3 regions of the Mucilaginibacter sp. GW821-FHT07G05 genome follow, and region 1 is predicted to be linked to each of the others. Evidence: riboswitches for the same ligand, from Rfam matches in the RefSeq annotation. Region 1 holds a riboswitch; each other region holds the start of a gene.
The links. A riboswitch is a leader RNA that binds a small molecule or an ion and turns the genes downstream of it on or off. The one in region 1 is predicted to bind S-adenosylmethionine.

Region 1 (8,074 bases):
GATCCGGGTTATAATATCGAGAATATTTGGAATGGCTTGGCCGACAGGAGACTTTACGCGTCGTCAAACGCTTCATCACTTCCGCAATGGATCACTATTGATCTGGGTAAAAAGGTGCTGTTGAGCCGGTTTAAGCAATGGATGGAATCAAACGACCATTGTTATACAGGTTCAGGTTTAAAGATCTTCGAGTTATGGGGCTCAAATTCTCCCGACCCCGATGGAGGTTGGACACAATGGACCTTGCTGGGTAAATTTGAAACCTTAAAACCATCGGGCCTGCCACTGGGGCAAAAAACGAGTGAAGATGTCAACTATGCAACCAACCTTGGCTGCGATTTTAACTTTGATATTCAACCGCCTGCTGTACGGTACCTCCGCTTAAAATCATTAGAAACGTATAGCAGTCCCGGCCAGGTGGTAATAATGGAGATGGCTTTCTTTGGCCAAATTGTACAATAGCTATTTAATTAATTATCATAAAATAATATTATGAAAAGGATATTCTATGTCGGGATCATACTGATCTTTACGATGTGCATTGTTTCAGCTTGCCGTAAAATGGAAGAAAGCTACAAGCAATATGTAGTTCCGGGAGGGTTAACTTATGCCGGGAAAGCGACCTCACCTAAGGCCTATTCGGGCTTGAACAGGGTAAAGATAGCCTGGCTCAGAGGGTCTGATCCATCTGTAATAAAGGCTAAAGTTTACTGGAACAATTTTGCTGATTCCCTGTCTGTTGATATTCCGCCATCGGGCGATACCATAAGTGTTACTATTGAAAATCTGCTTGAAAAAAAGTATACATTCACAATTCGTACTTACGACGGTAAAGGCAATTCATCAATACCGGTTGAAGTAGTAGGCGGATCGTATGGCGAAAAGTACCAGGCACAATTGCTGACAAGGCCCGTAAACTCTAATGTGTTAAACGCTAACGGAACGCTTACCATTGGTTGGGGCGGTGCAGATGAATCCAACGGGGCTTATGCATCAGAAGTTAAATACACGGATGTATCCGGTAAGGAACAACACAAAATATTTTCGGTGAAATCTTTAGTTTCAGAAATACCGGACATGAAACCCAATACCAATTACCAGTTCAGAACCATATTCAGGCCTGATACGTTGAGTATCGATAATTTTTACACTTCATATACCGATGGCAGCGGCCTGTTTTCCTTCAACAAAAAAAGCTGGAAAATAATCAGTTACTCAACCCAGCATTCTGATGGTGATAACGCGGTGATCAATTTTATTGACGGGAACGAAGCAACCCGCTGGCATACATGCGCAGGCTGTTCAAGCTACCCGCACTTTGCTACCATAGATATGGGGGTAGAACGAACCATTACCCAGTTTGGCGTTTGGCGCACCACATTTGAAACAGGCGGAGACGACCGCGGGCCGGATAAATTTGATTTTTTAACCAGTGTGGATAATGTAACATGGGTAAACCAGGGTTCATTCAATTTTAACCGTTTAATAAATGGCGAACAAAAATATTTACTTCCTAATAAACCAAAGGCAAGGTACTTTAAGTTTGTAGGCACCCAAGGCCCGCAAAGCTATATGGTGATGGGGGAGATAAGCACTTACGGATTGTAACACCACTTAAAAATTAGCATAAAAAGCTCCGCTGAGATTCTTCTTCGCGGGGCTTTTTTTATTGGTTATTATGTGCTTTTGATATTAATTATAAAAAATTCTATAAATTCTATGGATATTATAGTTTATATCATATATTTGTATCAGATAACACGTTCTTTATAGTACTTATCCAGAAAGACAGAGGGAAAGGCCCTATGATGTCTTAGCAACCTGTACATCCTCATATATGTAAAAGGTGCTAACTCCTGCTTCGCGATATGCGGAGATAGATAAGATAAAAAGATTTCCAGATACATAGCTGTCTCTTTTTGCCTCTCAGGATAAGTCAAATACCAGGAACATTAATTTGACATACAAAGCAGCTATACAAGCATGAAAAAAATATACTTATTATCATTTATACTCTTACTAAGCTTTGGCGCTTACAGCCAGATACAGGAACCTGTTAAATGGGCTTACGCAGCGAAAAAAACGGGCAATAACGAGGCCGTAATATTTGTTAAGGCTACTATTGATAAAGGCTGGCACATTTACTCGCAAAACATTGCCGAAGGCGGGCCAACTAAAACAGAACTGAAGTTCGCCGCGTCGGCAGATATTTCGCTGGTAGGTAAACCATCCGAGCCAAAACCCATTAAAAAGTTTGAAAAGTACTTTGGGGTGAACGTTGCCTATTTTGAAAAGCAGGTAATATTTCAGCAAAAAATAAAGCTTAATAAAAGTAACCCGGTAGTAAAAGGCACTATCACATTTTTAGCGTGCAGCAATAAAGAGTGCCTGCCGCCTGAGGATATTGAATTTACCGTAGCGGTAAAATAATACACCCGTAATAAAAAAAAATACTGCTATAATAATTATAGCTAAACCTTACACATATATCAATATACCACCGATTGATTTATAAATAGGAGGGAACAGTGCAACACCCGTGAAGCTGACCGAACAGGAAAGGCAGTGGGTTTAAATCTGATCCTGACAAACTGAAATTAAATTTATAAAGAAATGAAGAACGGTATTTTTGATGGCCAAACCGCATTGCGCAACTTAAACAGCTATTGCTTAGCAGTTTTACCCGGTTGCTGCTGTTGTAATTAAAGATTTTTTACCTGTCTGTTAACCCGGATACCGCCTTGAAAAACAAGACCGGCATCCTGGCTGTAAAGAGGTATTGCTTTATGCAATGGTGGTAATTTCATTCAGCTTGCTTTTCCGAACAGTCCAGGATGCCAGTCATCCATATTTAAACAATATATCAAACTAAATAAAAATAAATACTACTAATTCTATAGATAAACTTGTATTATTGATTTTTATTGTTACCTTTACGCCATCTAATTAACCCCACCATTAATTAGTTGATTTATAAAGAAGAAGGGAGAGGAAGTCTCGATGATCTTCTAGCAACTTTTCATTCAGTAATGAAATAAGTGCTTTACTTTTTTCCGAAGGGATGTTCCTCCGGAAATATAAATTAACTAGTGTTATGCAAAATTTGAATTATCTCTTTTTAGCCAAACAATCAAGCGCAACCACCGTGCGATGTTGTTGTATGTGCATGTAGTTCCCCGGGGTTTCTCCGCATAAAATTTATCGGAATTATTTACCGTGAGCTGTAGCTGTTTAGCTGCGGGTAAGGGATTGCTTATGCCTCAAATTTAAGCACACTACTTAATGTTCAATTAAGCAGTAAACAAAATTTAACAACTATAAATCACACAAAAAATGAACTTCAAAAATTATCTATCTAAAGCAAAATACCTTTCATTGGGATTGTTGCTAAGTGGCGCAGCGTTAGCCGGCGATAAAAATCCGCCTGCAAAATTTATTAAAGAAGGTGTTTGGCGCGGTGTATTCACCGTGAGCGAATCGCAAGTGCCCTTCAACTTCGAGCTGAAAGGTAAAGATGCCGAGCATGCCGTATTTACCTTGTTAAACGGTTCACGCCGCGATAACTTCCACGTGCAGCTGCTGGGTAAAGATTCGGTATTTATCAAAATGAATACTTATGACGCGGCCCTCGTTGCCAAAATAAATGATGACGGTACCTTAAGCGGCGAATACCGCAGCCTGGTGCCTAACTTCCGTGGTAACGCGTTGCCTTTTACAGCCGAGCATGGTAAAACTTATCGCTTTGTAGAGCCAGGTAAAGATGTAGCCCCTACAGCAGATCTTACCGGTAAATGGGAGCTTAAATTATACAGTAAAGAGGCTGTACCTGCTTCAATAGCCCTGTTAAAACAAAAAGGCAACAAACTTACCGGTGTGGTAATGACGGTGGTAGGCGATAGCCGCGAAATTGAAGGTACTATACAAGGTAACGAGTTCGCGCTATCGGGCTTTACCGGCCCAAGCCCTTTTATTATTAAAGGAAAAATAAACGATGACGGTACATTATCTGGCGAAGAAGGCTTCGGGATATACAAAAACCTGAAGTTTGACGCTACCAAAAACAACGATGTTGAACTGCCCGATCCTTATAAACTTACTTTTTTAAAAGAAGGCTACAAAAAGCTTGATTTTACCTTCCCCGATCTGAACGGTAAGCAGGTATCGTTAAGCGATAATAAATACAAAGGCAAGGTAGTGATTGTTGAAATTATTGGCACCTGGTGCCCTAACTGTACAGATCAAACCGTGTTTTTGTCGCCATGGTTCAACAAAAATAAAAAACGTGGTGTAGAAGCTATCGCTATCGGCTTTGAGCAAAAAGACAGCCTGGAGTATGCAAAATATACTTTAGGTAAGCTGCGCGATAAGTACAATATCGGTTACGATATTCTGTTTGGTGGCCTGGCCGATAAAAAACTGGTAGCTCAAAAACTGCCTGCGCTTAACAAATTCATCGCTTTCCCTACCACAATAATTATTGACCGTAAGGGCGATGTACGTGAAATATACACAGGCTACACCGGCACGGTAACAGGCAAATACTTTGACGATTACGAAAAGAAATTCAACAAAGTACTGGATGCCTTAATAGCCGAACCGGCACCGGAAAACGCGGCCAATACGCAGGATGCAGGTAACACAGTACAAGGTAAATAACAAACCGACCTCATATAAACAACCATTATGAAAACAATTAAATTTTTAAAAGGCACCGCGCTGCTGTCGGCAGGTTTACTGTTCAGCGGGGCTGTACTGGCCGGTGACAAGGAACCGGCTGCAAAAGTGATTAAGGAAGGTGTATGGCGGGGCGTATTTAACGTGAGCGAAACACAGGTGCCCTTCAACTTCGAGTTTAAGGGGAAAGATCTGGAGCACGGCACTTTCACGTTGCTGAACGGTACCCGTCGTGATGATTTTCATGTGCAGCGCCTGGGTAAAGATTCGGTATTCATCAAAATGAATACTTATGATGCCGCCCTGGTAGCTAAAATTGAAGACAACGGTACCCTGAACGGCGAATACCGTAGCTTGGTACCCGGCAAACGCGGCAACGCTTTGCCTTTTACAGCCGAGTATGGCAAAAAATACCGCTTTGTTGAACCGGGTAAAGATGTTGCCCCTGCTGCCAATTTAAGCGGTAAATGGGAGCTTAAGTTTTACTCAAAGGAGCAGGTGCCTAACAAAGTAGCTATCCTTAAACAGAACGGTAACAAACTAACCGGCGTAATTATGCAGGTAACAGGCGATAGCCGCGAACTGGAAGGTACCGTACAGGGAGATGAATTTGTGCTGTCGGGCTTTACCGGCCCAAGCCCTAAGATCTACAAAGGCAAGATCAATGCCGACGGTACTTTAAGCGGCGTAACCTCACAAGGTATTTATGATAATACCAAGTTTGATGGCGTAAAAGATGATAAAGCCGAACTGCCCGATCCCTACAAGCTTACCTATTTAAAAGAAGGCTACAAAAAGCTCGATTTCACTTTCCCTGACCTTACCGGCAAAGCGGTATCGTTAAGCGATGATAAGTACAAGGGCAAAGTAGTAATTATTGAAATTGTAGGTACCTGGTGCCCTAACTGTACAGACCAAACCGTATTCCTGTCACCATGGTTCAATAAAAACCAAAAGCGCGGTGTTGAAGCCATTGCCATTGGTTTTGAGCAAAAGGACAGCTTAGCTTATGCCCAATACACTTTAGGTAAGCTGCGCGATAAATACAATATCAAATACGATATTCTGTTTGGTGGCCTGGCCGATAAAAAACTGGTTTCGCAAAAGCTGCCGGCCTTAAACAAGTTTGTTGCTTTCCCTACCACCATTATTATCGACCGTAAAGGTGATGTACGTGAAATATACACCGGCTACACCGGCACCGTAACAGGTAAATACTACAAAGACTACGAAAAGAAATTTAATACCCTGCTCGATCAGCTTTTGGCTGAAGAGGCACCTTCAACCGCGGCTGTAAAAACAGATGAGCCTGCGCAAAAAGGCAAATAAATAATAAACTAAACCAACTCATTCCGGTGCGGACTAAGGTTCGTGCCGGAAATTTTAACCACAAAAAAACAAACCACGATCATGAAATTCACATTAGCGCTTTCAGTTATTACAGTAGCATCATTAGCGGCATTTACAGGCCCTCTAACCATTCCGAAACCACACGCTAAAAAAGCTGATGTAGCCAAAGCGGCATCAAACTACACCGGTGTATCAAAACCGCAGGTATTTAAGGTTGATAACGAGGGCAGTAAGCTAACCTGGCTGGCTAAAAAAGCGACAGGCGAGCACAGCGGAAATGTTAAGGTAAGCGACGGTAACTTTACTGTTGACAACAACACACTTAAAGCCGGTTCATTTGATATTGATACCCGCACCATTACCGATGTTGATATTACCGACGAAGCTTCGAACGCCAAACTGGTAGGTCACCTTAAAAGCGACGACTTTTTCAGCTCGGAGAAATTTCCGAAAGCGAACTTTGTGATCACATCGGCCACAAAAGCTACCGGTAACCAATACAATGTAAAAGGCAAGCTTACCATTAAAGGCATTACCAACGAGGTTGAGTTTCCGGCTACCGTAGCGGTAAGCGGCAAAAAACTAACAGCCAACGCCAAAATCACTATCGACCGTACAAAATACGATATCAAATTCCGCTCGAAAAATTTCTTTGAAAACCTGGGCGACAAGGTGATATACGATGATTTTGACATTAACGTAGCCCTGGTAGCCAACGCTCAATAAGCGCGAAAAAAGAAAAAAGTTTTAGTAGGTGTAATCAATATAACTGTCCCTGTTCGGGGGCGGACAGGGCAGTTATTATCTTTTTTATCGCCCCTGATACTAACAGAACAGCAGTGTTAATAGCTTGATAGCTGCATGGATATGGTCATGAAAAAAAGCAACGTTATAATTGTACTTACAGGTTTAATTGCCTTATTGGTAACCCAGCAAAGCTTTGTTGGCGGTAGCGATGAGGTACAAACCAAAGAGCAGCTGGGTAGTAAACTGTTTTTCGATAATATTTTATCAAAAGACCGCACTATCAATTGCTCATCATGCCACAAGCCCGAATTTGCCTTTGCCGATACAGCAACATTCAGTAAAGGAATTGATAACAAACTCACCGCGCGTAACTCGCCGGGCCTCACCAATCTATCCGGCCGCACCCAGTTTTTTTGGGATGGCCGTGCCGCCTCACTGGAGGAACAGGCCCTTGGGCCAATCACATCGCCTGATGAAATGGGCCTAACCATTGAAGAGGCGGTTAAACGACTTAACGACGATGAATTTTATGCAACCGCTTTTAAAAAAATATATAAAACAGCGCCGAATAAAGATAATTTGTTGAAAGCACTCGCGGCTTTTGAACGGACGCTTGAAACCAATAACAGCCCTTATGACCGTTATATTAACGGCGATGATAACGCGCTTTCGGCAGCGGCCGCGCGTGGCAGGTTGTTATTTATAGGCCGTGGCAATTGTAATAATTGCCACTCCGGAGAGGATTTTACGGCAGACAGATTCAAGAGTATTGGCCTTTATAATGGTAAAAACCTTAACGACCAGGGCCGTTTCAAAATTACAAAGGACAGTACCGTACTCGGCGAATTTAAAATACCCGGTTTGCGCAACGTGGCTGTAACAGCGCCATACATGCACAACGGGCAATTTAAAACATTACGCCAGGTGGTTGAATATTACAATAACCCATCGGCGGTGGTAAGTGATGGCATTAACCGCGACCTATCATTAGATAAGCCGCTGAATTTATCAACCCAGGATATTGACGATATAGTGGTCTTTTTAAAAGCGCTTACCGATGATCGTTTTGCCGGTAACATACCTAAAAACTGATCCTTTAATTAAATAATCCTTACAGCATTTTATACTACGTGGTGCAGGCCGTTTTGGCCCGCAGGCAATCCCCTTGTGTTTAAACTAAACTCGACAACAATGAAAAAAATTATACAATTAGTACTATTGCTGAGCCTCTTTCTGGGGCAAAGCCTTTATGCCCAAAAGCGGGTAATAACGGGCGTGGTCACGTCGGCAGATGATAACCAGC
Region 2 (8,074 bases), on a different contig from region 1:
AAGTAGAACTTCGTTTTTTCGGAACCTCCGCTGATGCCCAGATCATAATCGCGCAGGCTTGCGGTACGGTTCAGGTAACTCATACGATCATAAGTAGGCTGATCCTGGGGTAATCCCCTGCCTGCTACACCATTAACAACCTCGCTGGCCGGTCTGAAAGGCTCGGCCTTGCCCATATTGCGGCTGTATTCGTTCACCAGCAAAGCATGCTCGGGGCCGGTGGTAGTTTTCCATACCCTATCGGCTGGCGCTTTCGCGAAACCTTCTGTAGCACTAAACTCTATTTTGGTCTTCTGTCCGTAATTACCGCGTTTAGTGGTTACTATAACTACACCGTTAGCACCGCGCGAACCGTAAATAGCTATGGCAACGGCATCTTTCAGTACCTCGATACTTTGAATATCTGATGGATTTATATCCGCCAATGGCGATGTAGCCCTGTCTTGGCCAATGTTTTGCAGCGTACCGTTATTGGCAAATACACCGTCAATTACATATAGCGGACTATTGCTCGCGTTAATTGAAGTAGCCCCACGTACCCGGATGAAGATATCAGAACCCGGTACACCAATGTTTGAATTGATTTGTACACCGGCTGCCTTACCTTGCAATTGCGCATCAAAGCTCCCCTCGGGTATTGTTTTTGTTTTAGACGGATCTATTTTAGAAATGGAACCTACTACATCTTTACGTTGTTGAGTACCGTAACCTACCACTACCACATCATTTAACTGTTGCGATGCCGGTTGAAGGCGAACTTCGATAGTGCCGCTATTGGCCACAGTTTCCTGCGTGGTATAGCCCACAAAGGTTACAATAAGGGTATACGGGAATTTTTGGCCGGTAACAAATTTAAATTTACCATCGCCATCGGTTGCTACCTGGTGGGTGGTACCTTTTATTGATACCGATGCACCCGGCAAGGTTTCTTTGGTTTGCGCGTCAACTACCCTGCCCTCCAGTGTGGAGTTAATAATGGGAGTATTTTGCGCCTTTGCCGCAAACGGAACTGTTAATATAAGGCTGATAAGCACAAGGGCCGTTTGCCTGTTAAAAAGCGAAAAGAAATTAGTAACACCCGGCTTTGCAAATGTTAAATTACGTGAATAAGCCGGTTTTTTGTTTACTAATGAGCTTTGCAGGGCGGTTTTATACCACTGCCCGGCATTGTCATTTTTTTGCATATTTTTACAATGTTTAATTATATGATTGATTCAGGTGCAACGCCAATTGATAACCTGTTTCAGTTTGATTGAATGCTGGGGAGGTGCCTTGTGCATCTCCTTTATGTTTATTACTGCTGTTTAAGCAGTTAACTGGTTTGATAAATGTTGTATTCCGTTAAACCTCCTTTTTAAATCCGGTAAAATTTGAATGTTTTATTGACTGCCCCGTTGGCGGCAGTGCATACCCGTAGCATGAAAATTTATTTCGAGGCGCAGCAAAACACAGCTGTAAGCAGTTACAGTTAGGTATGAGCAATTAAAAAAACCTGAAAAATTTTAAGACTTATCGGGATGGGGAGATCAGCAACAACAACATACACATACTAAAATATTGTTGTCAATATTTAGCCATTGAGATGGAACAGTATGTGATAGCTTTTTCATTATTGAAAGTACATTGTGGTAATTGACAGCAAACTTATATAAAATAAACTACTAATCCTATAGATTTTATATTTTTTGTTAAATAATTTGTCAAACAGTGCTTCATATACAATATTTTATCCTTTCAAAAACTTAAAAAGACATAAAAAAACCTGCAATGCATTATGTATTGCAGGTTTTTTAAATATTGAGGGAAATTATATCTTGTCTATACGAATCCATTGCATACCGGCGGCTTCGGCGGCTTTTACACCTGCATCGCCATCCTCAAACACCATACACTTTGCCGGATCGGCACCCAGTGCTGCCGCGGCGGCCAAAAACGGATCGGCATGAGGCTTGCCATGCGGGGTTTCCCCGGCGCATACCAATACATCTGCCAGTTCGTATATGCCCAATATGCGCAGCGTTTTTTCAACCGCGTGCCTGTGTCCTCCGGATACTATACCTATCCTGATCTTACCCGCGTTGGCTTTCAAGTGTTCTACCACAAAATCAATCGGCAGGGTATCATCAATAAACTCGTCGAAAAATATCTTGTAGCGTTGCTCGGCAAAAGTTACCGGGTCGAATGTACTGTTAAAACGCTTGTTAATTTCTTCTACTACGTTAACCACAGGCCAGCCGGCAAGTTCATCAACAATGGCGGCGCCATCAAGGTCAACACCGCTTTGGGCGGCCAATTTTATAAACGCTGCTTTATGGGCGGGCATATTATCGGCCAGGGTGCCGTCACAATCATATAAAAAAGCTTCGAAATCGCCGTCGGCCAGTTTGCTTAAGGCCTGGAATTTTTGATCGGTATTTGTATCCATGTATACAAAAGTGTAAAAAATACACCAATGCTTCTGCTACAATTTTGTCAATAAAACATAAAATAGTTTCTTTAATAAAAACTTTTGATTTATATATTAATTTATTATTATATTTATATATAATTAAAGTAACCAATTATGGACCGCTTATTCAAAATATTCGGGACAGTTTTACTCCTTTTAACACTTACAACTACCTACGGGCAAGATAAGCGCAGCTTCTCTATTGACTTTTACGACGGCACCTTCAACGCTGAGATCAACACCGATATGGTTATCGCGGCACCTGCCGAATTAAAACCGGCAGATATAAAAGCCTTTTATAGTAGCATCAGCCAATCAGTCTATCAGCCACTGATGGATTCGCTTTTGGCTTATAAAAACGGCCACCACCTTAACGATTGGCTGTATTATCAACTTATTCGTAAAACAGCGCAGGAAATAAGCCCCAAAGCTGATAATTATAGTCGCTACACCCTGTACAAATGGTTCCTGCTCGCCAAATCGGGCTACGATGCAAGGTTGGCACTTACCGCCGACTACAAAGTGATATTTTATATTTATAACGATGAAGACATAAGCGATATTCCGTTTTTTGAGGTAAACAACAAAAAATACATGTGCCTCAATTACCACGATTATGCTAAAACAGACCTACATAAGGATCCGCCTTACCCGGTAGATATTATAGTGCCCGAAGCTAAAAAGGCATTCTCATACAAGGTTACCCGCATGCCCGATTTTAAACCGGAAAACTACGTAGAGAAAAAGCTGGAGTTTGAGTATAAGCATAAAGTATACCACTTTAATGTGAAGCTGAATAAGGACGTGCAAAGCATCTTCGCCAACTATCCGGGTGTTGATTTTGAATCGTATTTTAACATCCCGCTAAGTAAAGAAACTTACGGTTCACTCATTCCGCTGTTAAAGAAGAACCTGGAAGGCATGAGCCAAAAGAAAGGCATCGATTACCTGATGCGTTTTACCCGCTACGCCTTTTTATATGAAGATGATGAGGAAAACTATGGCAAGGAAAAACGCCTGTCGCCGGAGGAAACCTTGTTTGCCCAATACAGCGATTGTGACGACCGGGCAGCCTTGTTCTTTTATTTGGTACGCGAGATCTACAATAAGCCAATGATAGCCATGCTGTATCCTACACATATAACCATAGCGGTACAGCTTGATAAGCCTGTAGGCAAACCTATAGTTTACAAGGGCAAAACCTATTCGGTATGCGAACCTACCCTGCAACCCGAAGATTTGCGTATTGGCCAGATCTCCTCCAAGCTTAAAAACACTCCCTTCCAGATCGTGTACCATTACGAACCGGAAACAGTAAGGTTTTAACCAATACCTTTTACAACACAAAGCGCCGTGTATTTTTCGTACACGGCGCTTTGCTTTTTATGTTAAATGTTTTATACTAATCTTTTAGCTACGGCATCCCAGTTTACCACATTCCAAAAACCGGCGATGTATTCAGGCCTGCGGTTTTGGTATTTAAGGTAATAAGCGTGCTCCCACACATCAAGCGCTAAAAGCGGCGTGCCTTTTACTTCGGCATTGTCAAATAGCGGGTTATCCTGGTTAGCGGTTGAAGTTACTTTCAGCTTGCCGCCATCATTAACCAACCATGCCCAACCCGAACCAAAACGTTTGGTAGCGGCATCATTAAATTCGGCCTTAAACTTATCAAGCGAACCGAATGAAGCAGTGATAGCATCAGCCAGTTTGCCGCTTGGGCCTGCACCACCCGGTGCACGCAGGCTTAACCAAAAGAAGTTATGGTTCCAGGCGCCGCCTGCATTGTTACGTGCTTTTGCTGATAATTTTGAAGCATTGGCAAAAAATTCCTTTTCGGTAGTGTAGGGTATCTTTTCGGCAACTATGGCATCGTTTACATTTTTAATGTAAGCGGTGTGGTGCTTGGTATAATGTATTTCGTTGGTTAAAGCATCGATGCTTGGCTCCAGATCGGCATATTTAAATGGCAATGCCACCTGTGTAAATTTAAAAGGCTCGGCACCTGCTAATGCATCGGCGGCAAACGCGCCTTTGGCCTGTAAACCTACCGCTATTGCCGCTGTAGCGGTTAAACTTGTTTGTATGAATTTTCGGCGACTTTTATTTTCCATGTCTTTTATTGATATGATGTATTTCGAACTGCAATTTATAAGATAAAGTATTCATATTCTCAACAATTACCTTATGCAACGGTTTTTTGACATTGCAAGTAATTTTTACAGACGTCGCGGGCAGATTCGAACTGCCGTATAAGGTTTTGCAGACCCCCACCTCTCCTCTCGGTCACGCGACTATTTTGTGTTATTGAGTGATTTGGTGAATGAGTGATTGAGTGGGCATGATAACTAATTAACCTACAATGTTGTTATCACATCCTGCACTCATTCATCAAATTGCTCAATAAATTATTTGTTGGGTTGCGGTGTTAAGCGCAAATAAGGTTTAACCTGGGTAAAACCTTTAGGAAATTTGGCCGGGATATCTTCCGTCTTAATTGCGGGTACCACCACCACGTCCTCGCCTTCTTTCCAGTCGGCAGGTGTGGCTACGCTGTAATTGGCGGTTAGCTGTAATGAATCTATCACCCGTAATATTTCCTGGAAATTTCTTCCTGTTGATGCCGGGTAAGTAATGATCAGTTTAATGGTTTTATCGGGCGCTATGATGAACAATGACCTTACCGTTGCGGTTAGCGATGCATTCGGGTGAATCATATCATAAACCTCGGCTATTTCGCGGTGCTCATCTGCTATGATCGGGAAGTTCACTTCCACATTCTGGGTTTCGTTAATGTCCTGTATCCAGCCTTTATGTGATTCTACTCCGTCAACACTCAGGGCAACTACCTTTACATCACGTTTATCAAACTCATCTTTCAATGATGCCGTGCGGCCAAGCTCGGTAGTACACACAGGTGTATAGTCCGCAGGGTGCGAGAATAGCACGCCCCAGCTGTCGCCTAAAAATTCGTAAAAATCTATTTCGCCTAATGATGTTTGCGCCGTAAAGTTGGGCGCTTTGTCTCCTAATCGTAAACTCATGGTGATTATGTATTTATGTTGTTATTTGTATCCTAATTAATTATGCTGCAACCGAATCATAAACCGCTGCTAACACGCTTACTGCATGGTCAATTTCGGCAGCGGTATTGTATTTACTGAACGAGAAACGAATGGTGTTCCTCGATGCATCGGCATTAATGGCCTGTAATACATGCGATGCCGAGCCGGTAGAGCAGGCGCTGCCGCCCGATACCGAGATGTTGTTTTGATCGAGATAAGCTAACAGATCGAAAGCGTTGGCGTTAACCGGCAAGCTCGCGCTTAGCACAGTGTAAAGACTTTTATCTGCAATGGCCGAATTACCATTGAAATATACATCGCCAACCTGTTCCTGTAGTTTATAGATCATCCTGTTTTTTAATGTTTGTATATATTTTTGATGCTCATCAATATCGCGGTAAGCTATTTCCAGCGCTTTTGCCAGGCCAATTATACCGTGAATATTCTCGGTACCTGCCCTTAATTTGCGTTCCTGCGAGCCGCCGTGCAACAACCTCGAAAGTTGTACACCATCGCGACAGTAAAGAAACCCTACCCCTTTTGGCCCATGAAACTTATGTGCCGAAGCTGCTAAAAAATGTGTTTTTAGTTTTGACAGATCGTGGCGGTAATGCCCGATGGTTTGAACCGTATCTGAATGAAAAATTGCTCCGTAGCTACAACAGACCTCGCCTATCAATTCGATATCGTTCAGGTTGCCAATTTCGTTATTGGCATGCATTACCGATACCAGCGAGCGTGTATTGTTTTGCAATAAGGTTTCGAGGTGATCGATATCAAGGTTACCCCTGCTATCTATATTGATGAAGCTTAATTTTATTTCGCCTTGTTTTTGCAGTTCTTCCAGCGTGTGCAGTACCGCATGGTGTTCAAAAGGCGTAGTGATAACGTGTTTTATTTGGTGAGAACGTACGCTTGATAGTATGGCCGTGTTATCGGCCTCGGTACCACCACTTGTAAAGATGATCTCGTTCGGCGACGCGTTCAGTAAACCTGCAATGGTTTGCCTTGCCTGCTCAATAGCACTTTTTACCTGCCTGCCATGCTCATGATGCGACGAAGGATTTCCGAAAAATTCGAGTAAGTAAGGGGTGATGGTGGTAAATACCTCGCTATCAAGTTGAGTGGTTGCGGCGTTATCAAGGTAAATTCTCATTTTGTTTCTCTTTTTATAAATCGTTAACAGTTATGTTTTTGTATCGACTTATCCGGAAAAGAGGCAAAAAAGAAAAGCTGCTGAGCGAGTCTTAAAATATTTGTCATCTTATCTTCCTCCTTTGTGGCGGAGCAGGAATTAGCACCTTTTACAAGCTCAAGAGCCGGTACAGGTTGCTAAGACGTCATAGGGCCTTTCCCTCTGTCTTTCTGGATAAGTATAATAAAGAACAATTATTATGATGCAAACATACACATTTAAACTACTATTCACATAGATTTTATAGTTTTTATTTGAAATAAATTATTTATCACTGATTTACAGCGAAATAAAAATGCGCCCGGTAGTTAAACCAGACGCATTTTTCTCTATTTAGGTTATTGAAAAGCTCAATTAGCAGATCACCTGCCCGCAAAATATTGCTCGCAAAGGCCGAATGACAGTGTCATCCCGTTGCCGCCAACACCGTTGATGATGGTTACACCCGGTTCCGGATCGGTGATAAATTCGGTTTCGCCGTTCATCATTTTTGGGTAGATGCCATGCCACGATTGCAGCAGTTTCCAGTCTTTAAAAGTAGCGAAGGTATGCAGGTAGTCGGTAATTAATTTGTTAATAAATTCCTTATCGAACGGATCGTGCACCAAACCATATTCGTGCGAGTCGCCTATAGTAAGTTCGCCGCCGCCATTTTGCGATACCATTACATGGATGCCCCATTTTAAATGTTCGGCATACTGTTCCTCATAACGCTGCTTAAGCGCAGGTAATGAAGCAGCTATCTGAAAACCTGGATAATGGATCATAGATAAACCACCGCAAAGCGACGGACCTATGCGCCAACCCTCGGGCTGGGTAACCAAACGCATCATTTGCAGTTTACATTTGCTGATATTGGTTTGCAGGAATAATTCGGGATACAGGGTTTCAAAATCGGCACCGCTGCATACAAATATTTCGTCGGCCTCCCAGGTACGTTTACCGGAGTAAACCTTTGGCGCTTCAATTTGGCTTATGGCCGTGTTCCAATGAAACTCAACACCGAATTTACCGGCAAGGTAAGCGGCCACCTGCCCTACCGCTACACGTGACTCAATGATCATTTCTTCGCCGCTCCATAAAGCGCCCTTTAAACCATCCGGGTTTACAGCCGGTGATCTTTTCAGTGCTTCGGCCGGTGTAAGTAAGGCGCAGTCGCGGTCATTTTTGTTGGCTTCCACATAGTCGGCAATTACCTGTAGCTCATCATCATGATAAGCCAAATGCAGCGAGCCAACTTCGTCATGCCAGATATCGGCTTCGGTACAAACCGTTTTCCAGATGCTGCGAGACAGCATGGCCCTTTCAAACATTGGCCCGGTGGCCTGCCCTATTGGCCACACCATACCAAAATTACGTATTGAT
Region 3 (8,074 bases), on a different contig from region 1:
AAAGAACTGCTGATCTGCAAAGGCCGCCTGTACCACAACGCCGTTGTATTCGTACTCTACGTTGTATAAAAACTCGCTTTCGCCTACAAATTTCGGCAATACAAACAAAGCAACGTGGCCTTTATCAAGCTCTTTAATTACCGGTACCAGTTTTACTTTTAATCTCTTTTCGCGGGTGTACTGTACATCATTGGCCGATAGGGTTTGTATACCGATGTTCAATACATCATCGGGGTTCACAACCACACCATAAGCATGTGCTGCCGCGATAACTGCTTTGTATTTGGCATCAAAACCACCAACGTCTGATGTCGGGTCGGTTTCGGCAAAGCCCAGATCTTGCGCTTGTTTTAATGCGCTGTCATAATCCAGGCCATCTAAGTAACCTTTTGACAGGATATAGTTCGATGAACCATTGAAAATACCGCTTACCGAGTGCAGTAATTCGTTATCATAATACTCTTCGAGATTACGGATGATAGGGATACTGCCGCAAACCGAACCTTCGTATAATAATGATGTACCGTATTCGTGCTGAAGATCAATTAGTTCGTTCAAATAAGTAGCGATCATCTTTTTACTGGCCGATACTACGTTTTTGCCCGATTTAAGCGCTGTAGATACAATCTCATAAGCAGCTTCGGTATCATTGATCAGTTCGATGATGGTATTTATTTCCGGATTGTTCAGCAGTTCATCCTTATCAGTAGTGAAAAGGGTAGAAGGCAGCGAACGTTGCTTGTCCGGGTTTTTTATAGCGATCTTAACGATCTCCAGGTTTAAATTCTTTGTCTTGATGATATCATACAATCCTTGTCCAACAACTCCAAATCCAAATAATCCAATAGTTAGTTTCTTACTCATTACGCAATTCGTTGCAATTCAATAATCTTTCCCTTAACATCTGTTTTAAAGAAAGAGGTGATAATATTTGTTAAAGCTTCTGTTTCAATTAAAAATCCATCGTGCCCATAAAGCGAATCAAATTCAGAGAATGATGCCTTCGGGATATGCTGGAAAAGGTATTGTTGTTCTTCTACCGGGAACAGCACATCTGATTTTATGCCGATCACTAATGTTTTGGCTTTGATAAGGCTCAATGCTTTTTCAACGCCGTTACGGCCGCGGCCTGCATTATGCGAATCCATCACCTTGGTTAAATACCAGTAGCTGTAGGCGTTAAAGCGGTTCACCAGTTTTTCGCCCTGGTAACTTTGATAGCTTGATGCCTTGTAGTTGTCGGTTCTGTTATCGTCATCTTCCTGCTGGGTTACATTGTAGGTTTTATAACCACGGTAAGATATTAAGGCAATGCTGCGCGCTGCTTTTAAACCTTTAGCGCCGCCATCGGGCGAGTTGTTATAGAAAGTGCGGTCGGCAGTTAATGCCAATCTTTGCGACTCATTAAAAGCAATACCCCATGATGAATGACGGGCATTGGTAGCTATCAGTATCAGATTTTTGATACGCTCCGGCTCAATAATCGACCATTCTAACGATTGCTGGCCACCTAATGAACCACCGATAAGGATATGGATATCTTCGATATTCAAATAATCAGCCAGTAGCTGATGCGCCTTAACAATATCCCTTATGGTAAATTGCGGGAATGCCAAATAATAAGGCTGCCCGGTAACCGGGTTTGTACTTAGCGGATTAGTAGTACCATAAGGCGAACCCAAAATATTGGCACACACAATAAAATGTTCTTCGGGATTAAAATAGTTATCCGTACCGAATAAACCCTGCCACCAATCAAGCACGTCGGAATTGGCGGTCAACGCATGGCACACCCAAACCACATTATCCTTGTTTTTGTTCAGCTTGCCGTAGGTATTAAAACCTATTTCAAGATCATGCAACTCGCTGCCCGACTCAAGTTTAAATGTTTTAGTGTACTTAAATACTTCTGTGTTCATATATATTATTTAAGTCCCTCCCCAACGGAAGGGACTTTTTAATTTGTATAGCCCGCGCTAAATGGTTTACACCAATTCGGCTTCGGGTTGTTTTATTTTATTGAAGGCTTGTTCAAAATCGCCTTTAATATCATCAATATGTTCAATACCAACGGCTACACGTAACAGGGTAGGCGTAACACCGGCAGAAAGTTGCTCTTCATCACTCAATTGCTGATGCGTAGTAGCAGATGGCTGTATGATCAGCGTTTTCGCGTCGCCCACGTTTGCCACATGGCTCACCAGTTTAAGGCTGTCAATTATTGCACCCGCGTTTTCTTTATCGCCTTTTACCTCAAATGACAATACCGCGCCAAATCCGTTTTTTAAATACTTTTTAGCCAGCGCGTTATACGGTGATGATGCCAAACCCGGATAGTTTACTTTGGCTACCAAAGGATGCTGTTCCAACCATTTGGCCAGTTCGAGCGCGTTATCAATATGGCGTTGTACACGTAACGACAGGGTTTCTAATCCCTGAACCAATAACCACGAGTTGAATGGTGATTGCGACGGACCGAAATCGCGCAGGCCTTCCACACGGGCACGTATAATAAACTGAATATTACCAAACGGACCGCCAATACCGAATACATCGCCAAATACTAAACCATGGTAACCTTCGGCCGGTTCGGTAAATTGAGGATATTTGCCGTTGGCCCAGTTGTAGTTACCACCATCAACTATTACACCGCCAATGCTTGTACCATGGCCGCCAATCCATTTGGTAGCCGATTGTACTACAACATGTGCGCCATGCTCCAGCGGGCGGAACAAATATCCGGCAGCGCCGAAAGTATTATCTACTATTAAAGGAAGGTCGTGTTTTTGTGCAACCGCGGCAATCTTTTCAAAATCAGGGATATTAAAACCCGGATTACCTATGGTTTCGAGGTAAATTGCTTTTGTTTTATCGTCAATAAGGGCTTCTATGTTTTCGGCAGTATCGTCTTTGGCAAAACGCGCGTCGATACCAATGCGTTTAAAGGCTACTTTAAACTGGTTGTAAGTGCCTCCGTATAAAAATGGCGAGGTAACAAAGTTATCGCCAAGCTGTAAAATGTTATTTAAGGCCAAAAATTGCGCTGCCTGGCCGGATGCTGTTGCTAATGCCGCTACACCACCTTCTAAAGCCGCTACCCGTTTTTCAAAAACATCGGTAGTGGGGTTCATTATGCGGGAATAGATATTGCCAAACTCTTTCAGCGCGAATAGGTTAGCACCATGCTCGGCACTGTTAAAAACATAAGAAGTAGTTTGATATAAAGGTACAGCGCGTGAACCTGTTGTTGCATCTGCTTCCTGACCTGCGTGTAATTGTAGTGTTTCGAATTTTAAATTTGTAGTAGACATGATATGTTAAGATTTTAATTGTTTGTAAATGATCAGTTTGTTTTACCGTGTGCGCAAAGCAGGATAATAGCATCCCGATAGGAGCAACACGCGTATTTTTCAGGAAAATGAAAATGGGAACGTGTTACTGAATCAACAGCAGCAACACATACAAATACAAATAGCAAATGAATTGCCGGTTGGGGTAACCTGTTGTATCTTACTTTCTTTAACTTGTACTAAACTTTTCATGGTGGTTAATTTATATTCCCCGGGATCCATTCTCCGGGCCAGGAATTGGCACCTTCTTCAAATTGAAGGGTTGCCAGTGGGTTGTTGAGCCTGATCTCTCGCCACTTCTTTATAAACCAAAATTCGCCGGTTGGCGGAACAATGATCTTAATATTTGCTACCAAATAATGTTTCAAAGATATGTTAATTGAATACTTATCTCCAAATTTTATTTTTATTTATGCTTAAAAACTGTTAAAAGCCGCTTCAAGGTCGGCAATAAGATCATCAATATGCTCTAAACCTACTGATACCCTAAGCAGGTTTCGGGGCGTTTTGGTGTCGGGCCCTTCTACCGATGCACGGTGTTCTATCAGGCTTTCAACACCACCCAGGCTGGTGGCTTGTGTAAACAGCTTTACACTATTTACTACTTTACGGGTATCATCTTCGCTGCCTTTTATGCAAAAAGACAGCATTCCGCCAAAGCTCAGCATTTGCGCCTTAGCAATATCATGCTGTGGGTGCGATGGCAAACCCGGATACATTACACGTTCTACCTTCGGATGGTCTTGCAAAAATTGTACTAATAGCTGCGCGTTATTTACATGACCACGTACACGGTAAGGCAGCGTTTTAATACTGCGTACCAAGTAATAGCAATCCATAGGCGAGGGGATAGCGCCACCCATTTCCTGTACCTGGCGGATCTTTAACCACCAGTCGCTTTTTTCAGCGGCAATTAATGCGCCGCCCATCAGGTCGCTGTGGCCGCCAAAGTATTTTGTAGCCGAGTGCATCACCAGGTCGGCCCCTAATGCGATAGGTTGCTGGCATACAGGTGTGGCGAAAGTATTATCGCACACTACTTTAATACCTTTGGAATGGGCTATGGCAACTACCTTTCTAATATCGGTAAGCTTCAATAACGGGTTCGATGGGGTTTCTATCCATATTACACCAGTATTGGATTTTATATGCTGTTGTAGTAATTCGGTATTGTTCACATCAATAAAATCGAACTCCAGTATACCGGCAAAAAGATTTTTGATCTGGTTGCGCAAACCATGGTACATATCATCGGGTAATATAATATGTGTGCCCGCAGGTAACGATTGAAATACCGCCATGCCCGCGGCATTGCCCGATGAAAACGCTGCTGCCTCAACACCGCCCTCCAGTTGAGCAAGTACCTGCTCTAAAGCGCTCCGGTTGGGGTTGGATGAACGACTGTATATATAACCTCCCGGATAACTGCCATCTTCGCCACGTTCAAATGTGGTCGACATGATGATGGGCTGTATCACCGCTTTCGTGGTTGGGTCGTTATGGTTGCCGGCGTGTATGGCTATGGTTTCGATATTCATAAGGCAGAAAATTATGCCCCAAATTAAGCAACATTAATTTATTTGATTGTAGCGTTCACAATAATATTACCGTAATAAGTTTAAAACCCCAATGTCATAACCCCATTTTTATGAAAAGTTTAGTATGCTCCATATTGGTGATCTGCGCCGTATCATGCAATAAAGAAGATTTAAAAACAGCAGGCAATATTAGCACCGATAAGCTGTACGGCAAGTGGAAATGGGTGCAATCAACGGGAGGCTTTGCGGGTAGAACTATTACACCGCAGTCTGAAGGTTACCGTTCATCGGTTGAGTTTAAACGGAATAATACGGCTACTTTTTATCGTAACGATTCGCTTACAAACCAATCGGCGTTTACGCTTAGCAAGGATAAAACCATTTTTTCTGAAGATCCGGCTTATATCATTAAATATCAGAACGGTGGGTTAGACCAGGTGATCGTAAAAGCTAAAAATGATACGCTTGTTTTGGCCGATAACGTTAATGACGGCTTCGCTGTGCAGTACGTAAAGGATAAATAGTTACACGCCTGTGATATTCTGATGCAGCAATTACGTATTTTTGCTGTAAAGTTTTTTAGATGGCAGCTGACAATAATTTACAAGTACTATTACAGGACCCAAGCTTATCTGCTGATTTAAAACACATTGCTCAAAAGGTACTCAACCACCAGCGTATCACCTTTGATGAAGGTGTTTTATTATATGAAAAAGGCGAATTGGGCTATTTAGGTACCCTCGCCAACTATATTCGCGAAGAAAAGCACGGCGATAAAACATATTTTAACCGTAATTTCCATATCGAGCCAACCAATCTTTGTGTGTACGATTGCAAATTCTGCTCGTATTCGAGGTTGTTGAAACAACGCGCCGATGGTTGGGAATATACTATGGAAGAGATGCTCGACATCGTAAAAAAATACGATAACGAGCCTGTTACCGAGGTGCACATTGTAGGTGGTGTATTGCCGCAGTACGATGTTCCTTTTTATGCCGAATTATTCAGACGTATAAAAGAACATCGTCCCGATCTGCATGTAAAGGCTTTAACGCCTGTTGAATATCACTATATATTTAAGAAAGCTAAAATTGACTACGCCACTGGGATGGCCCTGATGAAGGGTGCCGGGCTGGAATCAATGCCGGGTGGTGGTGCCGAAATTTTCCACGAAGAAATTCGCGATCAGATAGCTAAAGATAAATGTACTGCCGACCAATGGCTGCAAATACACGAGGAATGGCATAAACTGGGCATGCGCTCGAATGCTACCATGTTGTATGGCCACATCGAAAAATACTGGCACCGGGTTGATCACATGGAACGCCTGCGCCAGTTACAGGATAGAACAGGTGGTTTCCAAACTTTTATTCCGCTGAAATTCCGTAATAAGGATAACCAGATGTCGGATGTGCCCGAATCAACCGTGATTGAAGACTTGCGTAACTACGCCATCGCGCGCATCTATCTGGATAATTTCGATCATATTAAAGCCTATTGGGCCATGATTAGCCGTACTACGGCGCAGCTATCGTTAAACTTTGGGGTAGATGATATTGATGGTACGCTTGACGATACTACCAAGATCTATTCAATGGCAGGTGCCGAGGAACAAACCCCGGGTATGAGTACCAAAGAAGTGGTTGAGCTGATAAAGAATGTAGGCCGATACCCTATAGAACGCGATACCTTATATAATGTAGTTACCGACTACAACGATTTTCAGTTTGCCGAAGAAGCCAAGCCGAGGTTTTATAAGTTACCGGTGGTTAATTAGGGGGAAGCTGAAAGCCAAAAGATAAAAGCAGAAAGCTAAAAGGTAAGAAGATTTTGAAGGGTGCTTGAGATATAAGGTTTAAACCTTTCAGCTTTTACCTTTCAGCTTTCTGCTTAAAAAAAGAATGATACTAAAAACACTATATATTGTCCGCCATGGACAAACTGATCTTAATAAACAGGGAATTGTACAGGGCCGGGGTATGAACACCGACCTTAACGAAGAAGGCCGCCACCAGGCCGAACAATTTTTTGACGCTTATAAAGATGTAGCCTTTGATAAGATCTACATTTCTGAACTTAAGCGTACCCAGCAAAGTATCCAAAAGTTTATCGATCTGGGTTTGCCTTATGAAAAACTTTCCGGCTTAGATGAGCTGGCATGGGGTGTACTGGAAGGTAAACCCAGCACTCCCGAAAATAAAGCCGCATTTTTAGATTTGATGCGCAACTGGATGGACGGAAACCTCGACGTGAAGTTTGAAGGCGGCGAAAGCCCCAACGATGTTAAGCTACGCCAGGAGGAAGCCATCAAAACCATCATGAGCCATCCCGAAGAAAAAACGGTATTGATATGTATGCACGGCCGCGCTATGCGTTTGCTGCTGTGTTTGCTTACCGGCCGCCCGCTGACTGAGATGGATAATTTCCCGCACCAAAACCTTGTATTATATAAGGTAGTATTTGACGGCGATAAATATGAGATCGTCGATTTTAATAATGCGAAGCACCTGAAGGCTTCCTGAACTAAGTATTTGTGAAAAAGATCAGAATTTCTGCAGTTAGTTATACTAACACCAAACCCTTTATTTACGGTATAGAACATTCCAACATCATCAACAAAATTGATCTGAGTTTGGATATGCCGTCGGACTGTGCCCAAAAGCTTATTGACGACGAGGCCGATATTGGCCTTATACCTGTAGCCGCTATTTTAAGCCTGCCTGTATGGAATATAGTATCCGATTATTGCATTGGCGCTAACGGAGCCGTTAATTCGGTATTTATATTCAGCAATTGCGAGGCTAAGGATATTAAAACCTTACAGCTTGATCCCGAATCGCGTTCATCAAATAACCTGGCCCGTGTGCTTTTGAAAAATCACTGGAAGGTAAATCCGGAACTGGTTACCAATGCCGCGGATTATACTACATCAACCGATGCTAACACGGCCTTTGTACAAATAGGGGACAGAACCTTTGGTAAAAAGGAACAGTACCCTTATGTATATGACCTTGCCGAAGAGTGGCTGAACTTTAGCGGATTACCATTTGTGTTTGCTGCTTGGGTTGCCAACAAAAACATACCGAAAGATTTTATGGACGAATTTAACCAGGCGCTGAAGCTTGGTTTGAATAACAGGGCCGAACTATTTAAACAAATGCCTAAACGTGATGATTTTGATGTGGA

Region 2: another riboswitch for S-adenosylmethionine. It lies ahead of AC07NA_RS23405 (cysteine desulfurase family protein); the one in region 1 lies ahead of AC07NA_RS14710 (protein-disulfide reductase DsbD N-terminal domain-containing protein).
Region 3: another riboswitch for S-adenosylmethionine. It lies ahead of AC07NA_RS03300 (O-acetylhomoserine aminocarboxypropyltransferase/cysteine synthase family protein); the one in region 1 lies ahead of AC07NA_RS14710 (protein-disulfide reductase DsbD N-terminal domain-containing protein).

The regions. Positions count from the first base shown of each region.
Region 1 covers NZ_JBWKQC010000005.1:224,358-232,431, reverse strand. Annotated here, with positions in the region: gene AC07NA_RS14720 (DUF5000 domain-containing lipoprotein) at 1-462, shown strand, start outside; gene AC07NA_RS14715 (DUF4998 domain-containing protein) at 493-1,608, shown strand; SAM riboswitch class I at 1,774-1,887, shown strand; gene AC07NA_RS14710 (protein-disulfide reductase DsbD N-terminal domain-containing protein) at 1,984-2,430, shown strand; SAM riboswitch class I at 2,969-3,084, shown strand; gene AC07NA_RS14705 (peroxiredoxin family protein) at 3,334-4,656, shown strand; gene AC07NA_RS14700 (peroxiredoxin family protein) at 4,684-6,003, shown strand; gene AC07NA_RS14695 (YceI family protein) at 6,085-6,750, shown strand; gene AC07NA_RS14690 (cytochrome-c peroxidase) at 6,898-7,863, shown strand; gene AC07NA_RS14685 (TonB-dependent receptor) at 7,963-8,074, shown strand, end outside.
Region 2 covers NZ_JBWKQC010000012.1:42,495-50,568, reverse strand. Annotated here, with positions in the region: gene AC07NA_RS23435 (SusC/RagA family TonB-linked outer membrane protein) at 1-1,184, opposite strand, end outside; gene AC07NA_RS23430 (HAD family hydrolase) at 1,808-2,425, opposite strand; gene AC07NA_RS23425 (hypothetical protein) at 2,564-3,775, shown strand; gene AC07NA_RS23420 (superoxide dismutase) at 3,847-4,563, opposite strand; tRNA gene AC07NA_RS23415 (tRNA-Cys) at 4,675-4,745, opposite strand; gene AC07NA_RS23410 (peroxiredoxin) at 4,858-5,493, opposite strand; gene AC07NA_RS23405 (cysteine desulfurase family protein) at 5,534-6,670, opposite strand; SAM riboswitch class I at 6,776-6,890, opposite strand; gene AC07NA_RS23400 (TIGR03364 family FAD-dependent oxidoreductase) at 7,072-8,074, opposite strand, start outside.
Region 3 covers NZ_JBWKQC010000001.1:787,909-795,982, reverse strand. Annotated here, with positions in the region: gene AC07NA_RS03310 (homoserine dehydrogenase) at 1-864, opposite strand, end outside; gene AC07NA_RS03305 (homoserine O-acetyltransferase family protein) at 864-1,919, opposite strand; gene AC07NA_RS03300 (O-acetylhomoserine aminocarboxypropyltransferase/cysteine synthase family protein) at 1,986-3,311, opposite strand; SAM riboswitch class I at 3,550-3,660, opposite strand; gene AC07NA_RS03295 (trans-sulfuration enzyme family protein) at 3,767-4,888, opposite strand; gene AC07NA_RS03290 (hypothetical protein) at 4,999-5,412, shown strand; gene mqnE (aminofutalosine synthase MqnE) at 5,472-6,665, shown strand; gene AC07NA_RS03280 (histidine phosphatase family protein) at 6,790-7,410, shown strand; gene AC07NA_RS03275 (menaquinone biosynthetic enzyme MqnA/MqnD family protein) at 7,422-8,074, shown strand, end outside.